Regions from separate parts of the Priestia sp. TGN 0903 genome, predicted to be linked through region 2. Evidence: riboswitches for the same ligand, from Rfam matches in the RefSeq annotation. Region 2 holds a riboswitch; each other region holds the start of a gene.

Region 1 (4,270 bases), on a different contig from region 2:
GCCGGTGGTCAGACCTGGGAGGTTTTCCTGTAACGACTCCTCAAAGTCAAGAATTTTTTGATTTAATTCAAGAACATCGCGTGAAAAAAGTGTTAGTCAGCCACGTGCATGCGTATGACGAGCAGTTTATTAGAAAAAACAGAAACGGGTCGTTTACGCTTGGAAGAGGTACTGATTTTGTATTATCAGGAGGCGCGGGTGCTCCCCTTGATTTTGAACCGCCTTTAATTTTAAATAATTATAATCTTACGGAGTTTTTTGTTAGCCGGTACGACATTTTAGGACCTCTTCTTTGGAAGGATTTTGGACGACCTCGAAGAAGTTGTTTGTAAAAACATGAAAGTAGAAAGCTAGGTTCAAAAAAAAGAGGCTGGGAAAAAAGGGTTTTAGGCGAAATGAAAAATGAACCACTAATCAAGCATCTTGATTAGTGGTTCATTTTTTTATTAGGGTAAACGTAGATTTCATGTGTATAGGTCTTTCTAGCAGGTGATTGGAGCACAAGACGAAGACTCCTGCGGGAAAAGCGGAACACGTGAGACCCCACAGGAGCTTATGCGACGAGGAGGCTCAGCGACCGCCCGCGGAAAGCGAAGTCTTGTACGGAAATCAACTGCGGTGTCACAAGCGATTCAGCTCATGTATCCCATTTGCCTTTAGATTGGATTCACTTGGTTATGTCTCAACCTCTTTTGGAAAACCGTACGAAACCTTGTAGCAGAAGGCCCAGTCAAGCGTTATAATAGATAGTGAATGATGATATATTCTCTATATTTGTCATATATTTGTATTACATATGTAATTGAAGAAAAATATTCACTTGATATACTGTTTAATGACTTAACTTTATCTTAACATTCACAGTGAAATGCCTGTTTATAGAAACTTAGAACATACACAGCAAATGGAGGAGCTATCATGGCAAACGAAAAGATGCAAGAAGGACTCAATCGTTTTATTAAGGAAGATTTAAATGACCTTTTAGGTAGACTGTTCCCCCTAATGGACCGAGAATGTGCGGAAGAAAAGAGAATGCTTATCGAAACGGCGGTAGAGTACATCTATTCTTCAGGGTATCATCAAGGAGCAAAAGACTTGATCGAAACACATCGAAAAGATGATTACAAATTATTAAGGCAAAAATTAGCGTCAACGCCTCCTGAAAACTAATTTTTTTGAAATTTCTTTTGACAACATAAATGTAAGGTGTTAAGATGACTCTACATTCAAAATATTATAAACAATTAAAACTCTTATTGAGAGAGGCGGAGGGACTGGCCCTGTGAAGCCCGGCAACCATTTAACAATCTTGTTAAAAAGGTGCTACATCCTGCAAAGCGTACAGCTTTGAAAAATAAGAGAGGATTTCATAGATACTATGCCTCTCTATTCATGATAGAGAGGCTTTTTATTTTATGTAAAGGTGTTTTGAATGAACAATTTCATAGAAATGCATCAGGTGCTGTGTAACGAATGTACGCAGCTTAAAAGGGAAGACCGGTGAAAAGCCGGCGCGGTCCCGCCACTGTAATGGGGAGCAACTTATTAACCACTGTTTCATGTTGAAATGGGAAGGGATAGGAAGCGATGAACCTAAGTCAGGAGACCTGCCTGTTGTATGCACTTAAGCTCTACGGGATATAGAGAGGAGTGAGGAATACGTGTTGAGAAAAACAGGCTATCTCAACTTTAGTTAAGTATGCGTATCATCTCTCTTTTCATTTCGAAAAGGGAGATTTTTTAGTTTAGCGATAAAAAAATATATAGGGAGTGGAAAAAATGAGCAGTGTAAAAAGTTCAAATGTAGGTTATCCAAGAATTGGTGAAAAACGAGAATGGAAAAAAGCGCTTGAGCAGTTTTGGGCAGGAAAGCTAGAGAAAGATATCTTTCTTCAGGAAATTGAAGCTCTTCGTCTTGGGCATCTGAAAAAACAGCGTGACGCAGGAATTGAATTAATTCCAGTCGGCGATTTTAGCTTATACGATCACGTGTTAGATACAGCCGCTATGTTTGGTTTGGTGCCAAAGCGCTTTGAATATAGCGGAGGCCCGGTATCCCTTGAAACGTATTTTGACATCGCCCGAGGAACAAAAGGTGCGGTAGCCTCTACGATGACAAAATGGTTTAACACAAATTATCACTACATTGTACCCGAGCTTGAGGAATGTACGCCAGCACTTGTAGAAAATCGCCCGCTTCAATTTTACAAAGAAGCAAAACAAAAGCTGAATATCAAAGGCAAACCCGTTATTTTAGGTCCAGTAACATTTGTGAAGCTGTCAAAAGGATATAAAAAAAGTGAGTTTAAAAAAGTAGTTGAACAATTTGTTCCTCTTTATGCAACAATCTTAGCGGAGCTGCAGGCAGAAGGCGTGGAGTGGGTACAAATAGATGAGCCGGTTTTAGCTACAACGCTATCAAAAGAAGACCTGGCACTGTATAAAGAAGTCTATGAAGCTTTGAAAAAAGCGGCACCGAATGTAAAAGTCATTTTGCAGACGTATTTTGACAGCGTAGATTACTATAAAGAAGTAGTTGCTCTTCCTGTTCACGGAATTGGATTGGATTTTGTACATGACCGAGGCGAAAATCTCACGGCGCTTAATAAATATGGTTTTCCAACTGATAAAGTGCTGGCAGCAGGAGTGATTGACGGACGAAACATTTGGCGTGAAAACTTGGACGAACAGCTTTTAACAATCAGTGAAATTGAAGAAGCCGTATCAAAAGACCGTTTGATTCTGCAGCCTTCATCAAGTTTATTACATGTTCCTGTCACGGTGAAAAGCGAAAAAACCATTGAGCCAATTCTAAAAAACGCGCTGTCTTTTGCAGATGAAAAGCTAAAGGAAATCACGCTTTTAACAAAAGCGGTGCAGCAAGGAAAAGAAGCAATAGAAAAAGAAATAAGTGAAAGTAAACAGGCGATTCAAGCATTAAATGGATCATCTTTTCGAAACCATCAAGACGTGCAAAAAGAGCTGAAGCAGCTGCACAGCTATAAAGCACAGCGCCAAGCGTCGTTTGACGTACGTCAACGCGTTCAGCAAGAAGCGTTTCAACTGCCGCTTCTTCCAACGACAACAATTGGAAGCTTTCCGCAAACAAAAGAAGTGCGAAAAGAGCGTCTGAAGTGGCGTAAAGGAGAGTTAAGCGATGAAGCATATGAAGCGTACATTAACGCTGAAATCAAAAAATGGATTGAAATTCAAGAAGACATCGGCTTAGATGTCCTTGTGCACGGAGAGTTTGAGCGCACGGACATGGTTGAATACTTCGGTGAAAAATTAGGAGGTTTTCAGTTTACGAAGTTTGGCTGGGTGCAATCATACGGTTCTCGCTGCGTGAAGCCGCCGCTTATTTACGGAGATGTCTCGTACGAGCAGGCGATGACGATCAAAGAAACGGTCTACGCACAGTCTCTAACCAATAAGCCTGTTAAAGGAATGCTGACGGGGCCGATTACGATTTTAAACTGGTCATTTGTGCGTGATGATATCCCGCGCTACGACGTGGCAAATCAAATTGCGCTTGCTCTTAGAAAAGAAGTGGAAGCACTTGAAAGTCAGGGCATCTCAATGATTCAAGTAGATGAACCGGCGCTGCGTGAAGGACTGCCGTTAAAACGAGAAAACTGGGAAAGCTACTTGAACGCCGCGGTGTACGCGTTCAAATTAGCCACAGTATCGGTGCAAAACGAGACGCAAATTCACACGCATATGTGCTATTCGGAATTCGAAGAGATTATTGATGCGATCAAAGCGCTTGATGCCGACGTGATTTCCATTGAAACGTCCAAAAGCCATGGTGAATTAATTTATGCGTTTGAAAAACATACGTATAACCAGGGAATTGGACTTGGCGTATATGATATCCACAGCCCGCGCGTACCGAAGCTTGAAGAGCTGACACGAAACATTGACCGCGCTCTAAAAGTGCTTGATCCTGCATTGTTTTGGATTAATCCCGACTGCGGTCTTAAAACAAGAGGAATCAGCGAGACGGTGGAAGCTTTAAAAGTGATGGTTGAGTCTGCAAAACAAACAAGAAAAAATTTATTACAAAACGCTTAATAACAAGAAAGTAAAGGCCAAGCAGTGTAAACGCTACATTGCTTGGTCTTATGGGTTTTTTAAAGGCCAAAAATATCCATTGACACTTCCCTTAGATTTTTGTATCTTTTTAAAGGTGTTTTTAAAATCAGGGAGGTACAACATGAGTAACAACAGCACGCAGCACGTTAAAATTGTAACAGCTGATCCATCAGCG
Region 2 (4,270 bases):
CAAAAGCAGTCCATAACAGCTGACCTAGCTTAAACCAGTCGCCTACAAGGCGGCTTTTTTAGTTTTTAGGTTTAGTTTGAAGTTACCTTATTTAAAAATACCAAACTTTAACATTAATTCTAATGCTATAACATAAATTAATAGAATTTTCTAAATTTTTAAGAGGTGATGGATAATGCTTTCTTTGTTAGGGTTTGGAATGATTGCTACTTTTCTTTCTTTTCAAGTGGGCCTTTGGGACAACTATTATCATGACAATTACAGCCATTTTAACGAACGCTGTTTCCCTTTAGACTTCTACTATAAAAAAAGGAAGCCGACTACCATAAGGCAATCGGCTCACACATGTAGGATATTGATTTAACACTAACAAAGTACAACACAACACTAGTAATTATATAATATATTTCATTATTTTGAAAGCGATTTCATATATATTTTTAAAAATATTTTGTTACTTGTTTTTTATAGAAAAAAACCACGTTTCAGCCAATTCGAAACGTGGTTCTTTTCTGTAAGGACTTGCCCTACAGGCTATAAATGTAAGTTACGTTCATTATAGCATGAGCCCATATACAGATTCCATGGTAATTACTGTATGATCTCGTTACGTTACGACTCGTTGTATTTTTCTGTCCATGTGCAGCGTATTCCATGGTTCGTCCTGTTCAGCTAGCCTTTTGATAAAGCCTTGTGAAGCCCAAAAAGGAATAGCGCCAGGTAAGAAAGGATGAGTATGCAGATACAGCGTGTCATAAAAATGACTTTGGGCAAATTGTTCAACTGCTTTTAACAGCTGCTGTCCAATGCCTAGACGCCGGTACGCTGGATCGACATAGCATTTTACAATCTCAGCTGCAGTTCTATGTTCATATCGCTCTTTTAATGCATGAAACCGTCCATCGTAAGCGTATAAACCAATGGTTCCAATTACTTGTTGATTTTCCGTAACAGCTGCAAAAAAAGCAGCGTCTTTCGCTTGAACGTAATGTTCATTAAAATGAAGCAAATCCACAGGAAGCTGATTTTTTTCCAGTATAGGAAATAGCTCATTCCGCATATTCATGACAAACTGAATCACTTCAGCATCCTTTTCTTTTACTTCTTTAATTTGATACATTTGTACTTCTTGCACGTTTACTGTCACATCCTTTTAACGATCATTGTATACTTTTTCTTTTCTCTGCTTATGCTGCAATGTTAACTACGGCGTTACGTCTAAATGCTGAGTCAGCATATAATACTCGCTTGGATTTGTTGTCCAGTTTTTCACTTTTTGATTATAAGCAACAACAATGTTTGGATGTACAATCGATGACGTCAGCATTTTTCTATTAATCAAAGCGGTTGCTTGTTTGGCTAACTGATCTCGTTTTGCGTCATCTACTGTTGAATTTAACTGTTCTATCATTTTTGTTAGCGTATCATCATTAATCCGGCTGGCATTTAAACCACCGCCGGGCAAATAGTTCGTACTTAAATAATAGCTGGCATCTCCTCTAGGTGCTGTGATAAGGCTGTACAATGCTAAATCCCAATCATCTTTTGCCATTACATATTCATCGCTATCTTCAACTAGTTGAATCTTAATAGTAATTCCTAACTCTTTGGCATTAGACTGTATAAGCTGAGCAATTAAAGGCAGTTCTGGCAAAGAACTGTATGTGACAAGAGAGAGCGATAGTGGCTTTCCATTTTTAATTGCTTTGTCATTTTTGATTTGATAGCCTGCTTTCTCTAAATATTTTTTAGCAGATGTCATACCTCTTTGCTCATTAGCAGTACTATCAGCAAAAGGAAATTGGGGTAAAAATGGACCTCGAGCCGCTGCCGCTTGATTGTTCATGATGCTGCTAACAATTTCTTTTCGGTTCAATAAGGTATCGATAGCTTTTCTTACATTTTCGTCTTTTAATGCGTCATTAGTTTGATTGTAAAGCAATAAATGGGTGCGCACACTAGGTACTCCACTTACTTTAAAAGACGGATCTGTTTGTAAAGTGCCCAAGCTTTCTAAAGGCGGGCGATAAATAATATCGGCTGTTCCAGATTGAAGAGCAGCAACTCGCGCATTAGCATCTTCGTTAAATCCAAAGATCGCACTTTTCAATTTCACTTTTCCACCCCAATAATTTTCATATCTTTCTAATTTTACTTGATTTCCTTGATCAAAAGACAAGACGCGAAATGGACCCGTACCAATGGGCTTCTTAGCTATATTAGAAGCATTAACATCTATAATAGCTGTATTTGGATGCACTAATTCAGAAGGAAATTTAGGCATTGGTTCTTTTAATGTAATTGTCAGCGCATGACTGTTCGCTTTCATTTCTTTAATATTTAAAGCGTTTTTCATCGCATAACTTTGGTCTATCGTTCTTTGAAGAGAAGACTTAACGGCATTTGCATCCAGCGCTTTTCCGTTTTGAAACGTGATGTTCTTTCTTATCATAAATGTCCATGTAAGGCCGTTATCTTTCGTTTCCCACTTTTCAGCAAGCCAAGGCTTTATTTTTAAATCGTCGTTGATTTTAACAAGCGTCTCCCCTACTCCCCCACGAACTGCTGTATAATTATCGTCCGTATGAGGATCAAGCGTTGCAGATGTAAAATTAAATAAAAACGTCACACTTTTATCCGTTTTCTTTCTTTCTTTTATACTTACGCTCTCTTCATTAGGAGCGCAAGCAGTGAGGCAAAGTAACACGAGAAATATCATAGATACAAGTTTTTTATTATTTATCATTCATTTTTCCACCTTCTATTTTAATACACAAAAAAAGCACTTCTAAAAAGAAGTGCTTGCCTTCACAACAAATTCAGATAAACGTATCCCTTGTTTATCGTATTTTTGATTCTGCCAAAACACCTCCCTATCCTCGTAGGTTATTGTGTGCTGCGATTTATGGCAGGTCTCCTGGCTTCAAGTCATTGCCTTATACCGCCTTCCCGTCTCTAAATAGACAGTGGCTTTTTGACATAAGGCTCCTTGTTACAGTGGCGGGACCGCTCCGGATTTTCACCGGATTCCCTTTTAAGGCAATTGAAAAACAATTGCCACCATAAAAGCTGGTTATTTAATTTAGTAGCGTGCTCTTGAAACTCTAGAAGTGGAAGCTGATGGTGAAATATCTTCATCATCAAATCCAGTGGCAATAACGGTTACCATCATTTCGTCCTTTAAATCTTCATTAATCACAGATCCAAAAATCATATTTAAGTCCTGATCAGAAGCGGACGTGACAATATCTGCTGCTTCCTGTACTTCGTAAAGACTCAGGCTGCTGCCGCTCGTAATGTTCAGCAGCACGCCTCTTGCTCCATCAATCGATGCATCTAGCAGCGGACTAGAAATCGCTTTTTTCGCTGCTTCAATTGCTCGATCTGATCCCGAAGCTCGTCCGATACCCATAAGCGCAAATCCTTGATTAGACATAATTGTTTTTACATCAGCAAAGTCAAGGTTAATCAGCCCCGGAACAGCGATTAAATCTGAAATACCTTGAATACCTTGGCGAAGAACATTATCTGCTTCACGGAATGCTTCAAGCATAGGTGTCTTTTTATCAACGATTTCAAGCAAGCGGTCGTTTGGAATGACAATAAGGGTATCTACCGATTCATTCATCGCAGTAATACCGCCTACTGCTTGCTTGGTACGTTTATTTCCTTCAAACTTGAAAGGGCGAGTAACTACTCCAATTGTTAAAGCATTTAGTTCACGGGCAATTTGGGCAATAACCGGAGCTGCTCCAGTACCAGTGCCTCCCCCCATGCCAGCTGTTACGAATACCATATCTGCGCCTTGCAGTACTTCTTGAATTTGCTCTCTGCTTTCTTCTGCAGCTTCTCTTCCTACTTCTGGATTAGCTCCTGCACCTAATCCTCGCGTTAATGCCGCACCAATCTGCATTTTCACATCTGCTTTAGATAAATTAAGCGCCTGAGCATCCGTATTAACGGCGATAAATTCTACCCCTTGTACACCATGTTCAATCATACGGTTAACGGTGTTATTTCCTCCACCGCCGACTCCAATTACTTTAATTCGCACTAATGGCGATACATCTGCATCAAATCCAAACATTCTAAGTTCCTCCTCAATGATCAAAATTACTTTCTCTTATTATCCGAAAAAACACGTGAAGAACCTTTTACTCCTATGTTTAACGCGTAACTGTTCTTTTGTTTTACAGATTTTATACATTTCTCTTTTAACCTTTAAATCTTTACATCTTTATGTAAAATTATTGTTGTTCTGAAGTTAGTA
Region 3 (4,270 bases), on a different contig from region 2:
ACATCGTTTTTCTAAAGAACACTGTAGTAATGTACTGAAGAAAGTAGGATTAGAAGGACATGACCATCAGAAAGTTGGAAAGTTTTCATTTGGAATGAAAAAGAAGTTAGGAATTGCTCAAGCGATTGTAACAGACCCAGATCTTGTCTTTTTAGATGAACCAACTTCTGGAGTAGATATTGAATCTGCTCTCCACATTCATGAATTAATAAGAGAACTTCAAAATCAAGGCAAGACAATTTTTATGACGTCTCATAATTTAAATGAAGTTGAGAAGATTTGTACACGTGTAGCGATTATGAAAAATGGTGTTATTTTAGTAGAAGGGACAATGGAAGAACTGCGTTTTCAATACCAAGCGAAAAAAACGGTGATGATTAAACATGATCCTTACCCAAGCAGTCATAAAGCATATATTCAACAGTTTTTCCGTACGGTGAGTCCGGACGTGGAATACCATCACACGTACACAAAAGTGATGCTTCAAAAAGAGAGAAATATCCCTCTGATTATTCGCGAATTGATTCAATGCGGCATCGATATTTATCAAATTCACGTAGAAGAGCCTTCTTTAGAAGAAATCTTTTTGCAACAAAACATCGTGGATCATTCGCAGGTAAGTTAATGGGCAAAAATCTGTTGACTTACCACTCAGCCTGACTAAGTCATTTATAAATACCAGTTAGGAAGCTTCTGACAAAAACATGTTCATTTTCTTCAGAAACTGATAAGATAGCTAATGACATTTAAAAATAAGAAAGGATTTCGATTATGTTATCAGCTATTAATTCAGTAGACTATACCATTTTCCATGCGGTGAATCAGTACGCCTCGCATGTGAAGTTTGTAGATTCGCTAATGGTATTCTTTGCAGATTATGCCCAGTATGTACTTATTGTTTTACTCGGCTTGTTTTTACTTATTAATAAAAACGGCAGCCGTGTTGTAGCATTTCAAGCTTTATGTGCTTGTGCCACAGGAGTCATTATCAATAAAGTGATTAGTTTATTTGCTTATCGAGATCGTCCGTTTATCTCTCACCACGTGAATCAGCTTATTGATCACGCCGCGAATTCTTCATTTCCAAGCGATCATGCTACATCTGCATTAGTTATCACTTTTACCATCTGGCTGCATTTCAAACGTTCAGGGCGCATGTGGGTTGTCATGGGTGCACTCATTGCATTTTCACGCGTATGGGTTGGCGTTCACTATCCATTCGATGTGTTAACAGGAGCTATTCTAGGCTGCGTGCTGGCGCTGTTTATTCATTATGTTATTTTTAATACGAAACTGATGAGGGCTATTACCAACTTGTCTATTTTTCGAAAATCAGCTTATGACGAACAGTCTCAATATTATTAAGAAAAAGTCGCATATACGCGGCTTTTTTTATTGGAAAATTTTTAATGTATTTAATACTTGTTTTTTAAAATTAAATTGTGTACAATTAAATTACAGAAACGATAAATAAAAAATTTTAATAAAATTACTAAAAAAGAGGAGAGATTTATACATGAAAGCTTTATATGAAACAACAGTCGTTAACACAGGTGGAAGAACAGGAGAAGTTCATTCTTTAGATAATATCTTTAATTTAGACGTTGCAACACCTCCAGCGCTTGGTGGAGAAGCAACAACAGCAACAAACCCAGAGCAGCTATTTGCAGCTGGATACAGTGCTTGTTTCAACAGCGCGTTAGAATTTATGTTGAAAAAACATAACGTAGAAATTAAAAGCAGTGAAGTAAAAGCTACGGTTCAGCTGCTTCCAGATAAAGCTGATCAAGGAGTGAAAATTGCTGTAGCGCTTGAAGCTCATATCGAAGGTTTAGATTTAGAAACAGCTAAAAAATATGTAGACCTAGCCCACTCATACTGCCCGTATTCAAAAGCAATCAGCGGCAACGTAGACGTAACGGTAGAAGTAGTTTAATTGCTTTAAAAAGCCCTGCTAAGCATGTAAAGCTCAGCAGGGCTTTTTTATTTGAATTTTCTCTATTCATTTGTAAGGAGTACTAGTATAATGAGGAAGAAAATGAATCATTCGCACAGTTTAGGTGCTCTTACATAGCGTAAGAGGTAACAGGGAATCGAGTGCAAATCTCGAGCGGTCCAGCCACTGTAAGCAGGGAGTTTTCTATCTTATCGTCACTCAAAACGGGGAAGGCGGTAGAAAATGATGATCTCAAGCCAGGAGACCTACCTATTCTGTACACTTGACTCTTCTAGGAAAGAGGCGGTGTATCAAGGTACGCAGTGAGCAATTACTGTTTATTTTCATATGCCGACACATCCTCAATTTCTATAGAATTGAGGCTTTTTTACGTTTTATTTTAAAAAAAGGAGTGTAGGAAATGGAAGGTTTATCAGTTTTTTTACTTGTCTTTTTATTAGGAATCAGGCACGGATTAGATGCAGATCACTTAGCTTTTATTGATGGCCAGACCCGATATAATTGGCGAATGGGCAGCCGTTTTGCTCCGTGGGTCGGAACGCTGTTTTCACTAGGTCATGGAGGAATGGTGGCCGTCACGGCCGGGGTGCTGGGCGTAGTGATGAAGAATTTTACGTTTCCAGCATATTTCGATCATTTTGCATCTTGGGTATCTATCATCTCTCTCTTTCTGATTGGGACATTAAACACATATCATTTGCTTCGAACTAAAAACAAAGAAGAAGAGTTTCAGGTGAGCGGGTTAAAAGGGAAGTTTATTCCGAAAATCGCAAAAGGAACAACGAATCCTTTTTTAATTATTCTTGTAGGAGCGCTGTTTGCCCTAGCGGCTGAAACGGTCAGTCAAACGGCCGTGTGGTCTCTAGCTGTAGGGAACGCAGGCAAATATACGCCGCTTTTATTAGGACTAGTATTTATGTTTGGTATGATGCTGACAGATACAATCGATTCACTGATTGTACATAAAATGGTGAATGAATCGAGTAAGTTTGGGCAATCTGCTTCCCGCTTGATGGGCTGGGTTATTGTTATCCTCGCATACGGGGTGTCCTTCTACTTAGCATTCACTTTCTTTAATCCATGGGCCGAAGTAAACTTTGAAATGGTTGGCGTTATTTTGTTTGTTTTTTTAGTGTCTATGTTTGTTTTTGTAAGTGTGAAGTCAAAAGGGAAAAATATCAAAATAAATGTCAATTAATAAAATGAAAGCTTTAATCTGTTGAAGATTGAAGCTTTTTTGTATAAATTTGTTGAAGTTTATGGCTATTTTCGGTCGGTTATGAATAAGTTAAAGTATTATCTGTATTTTAAGGATGGAAAATTGTCTGAAAACCATTATAATTAAGGATAATTTAAGGTCGTTATGTGAAACGTAGAACATACTCATACGTACGATAAATAAAAGCAATGAATGCACAAGCAGCAGGGGTTGTTTGGAGGAGGAATTGATTTGAGTCAGGTAATGGTAGAACAAAGCGTATTTAGTTATTTAAAAGAACATGAACAAGAGATGCTCGAAGATTTAGTTGGATTTGTGAAAAAAGAATCACCGTCCTACAGTAAAGAGTTAGTGGATCAGTGTGGAATGTATTTAACGCAGCTGTTTCAGAAGCGTTTAGGCGTAGGGTATGAAATCATAGAAGAAAAAGAAGTAGGAAACCACTTGAAATTTACGATTGGAGAAGGAGAGAAGCAGCTTTTAATTATCGGTCACTTTGACACGGTATGGGAAAAGGGAAGGCTGAGTCTAAGAACAGAAGGAAACAAGCTTTATGGTCCGGGAATTTTAGATATGAAAGGCGGCATTGTGCAATCAATATGGGCAATTAAAGCGATTCAAGAGCTCGGCTTAGAAATGGATAAAAAAATTGTGTTTTTCTGCAATTCAGATGAAGAGATTGGATCAATTTCCTCTAAAAAATATATAGAAGAAGAAGCACAAAGAAGTGAAGCAGTGCTAGTAGCAGAACCTGCGGTGGCGGGTTCAGGTGCGTTAAAAACGTCGCGCAAAGGAGCGGGTATTTTCACCGTAAAGGTGTGGGGACGAGCAGCCCACGCTGGTAATCACCACAAAGAAGGAATCAATGCTATTGAAGAGCTAGCGCGCCAAGTGATTTTTCTGCAGAGCTTAACCGATTATGAAAAAGGTACAACGGTGAACGTTGGGACATTTACCGGAGGCAGCGGTACGAATGTAGTGCCGGAATATGCAGAAGCGCACGTGGATTTACGTGTTTCTACAGAAGAAGAAGCAAAACGTATGACGGATATTATTTTGAATTTAACGCCCATTTTAAAAGGGATTAAGATTGA

Evidence for each region. Region 2 has a riboswitch for cobalamin ahead of nikA (nickel ABC transporter substrate-binding protein). Riboswitches for the same ligand answer to the same signal wherever they lie in the genome.
Region 1: linked by a shared signal. The riboswitch ahead of metE (5-methyltetrahydropteroyltriglutamate--homocysteine S-methyltransferase) and the one ahead of nikA (nickel ABC transporter substrate-binding protein) in region 2 are both predicted to bind cobalamin.
Region 3: linked by a shared signal. The riboswitch ahead of ACRPLY_RS23655 (sodium:proton antiporter) and the one ahead of nikA (nickel ABC transporter substrate-binding protein) in region 2 are both predicted to bind cobalamin.

What each region holds. Positions count from the first base shown of each region.
Region 1 is NZ_JBOZGL010000002.1:768,552-772,821, forward strand. Features, by position in the region: gene ACRPLY_RS10490 (metallophosphoesterase family protein) at 1-332, shown strand, start outside; gene ACRPLY_RS10495 (hypothetical protein) at 490-660, shown strand; gene ACRPLY_RS10500 (hypothetical protein) at 919-1,170, shown strand; SAM riboswitch class I at 1,251-1,361, shown strand; cobalamin riboswitch at 1,441-1,629, shown strand; gene metE (5-methyltetrahydropteroyltriglutamate--homocysteine S-methyltransferase) at 1,780-4,074, shown strand; gene ACRPLY_RS10510 (acetate uptake transporter) at 4,217-4,270, shown strand, end outside.
Region 2 is NZ_JBOZGL010000008.1:100,341-104,610, forward strand. Features, by position in the region: gene ACRPLY_RS22770 (YfmQ family protein) at 1-33, shown strand, start outside; gene ACRPLY_RS22775 (GNAT family N-acetyltransferase) at 608-1,135, opposite strand; gene nikA (nickel ABC transporter substrate-binding protein) at 1,205-2,746, opposite strand; cobalamin riboswitch at 2,890-3,080, opposite strand; gene ftsZ (cell division protein FtsZ) at 3,083-4,087, opposite strand.
Region 3 is NZ_JBOZGL010000010.1:16,077-20,346, forward strand. Features, by position in the region: gene ACRPLY_RS23640 (ABC transporter ATP-binding protein) at 1-625, shown strand, start outside; gene ACRPLY_RS23645 (undecaprenyl-diphosphatase) at 772-1,365, shown strand; gene ACRPLY_RS23650 (organic hydroperoxide resistance protein) at 1,517-1,936, shown strand; cobalamin riboswitch at 2,042-2,224, shown strand; gene ACRPLY_RS23655 (sodium:proton antiporter) at 2,358-3,155, shown strand; gene ACRPLY_RS23660 (M20 family metallopeptidase) at 3,387-4,270, shown strand, end outside.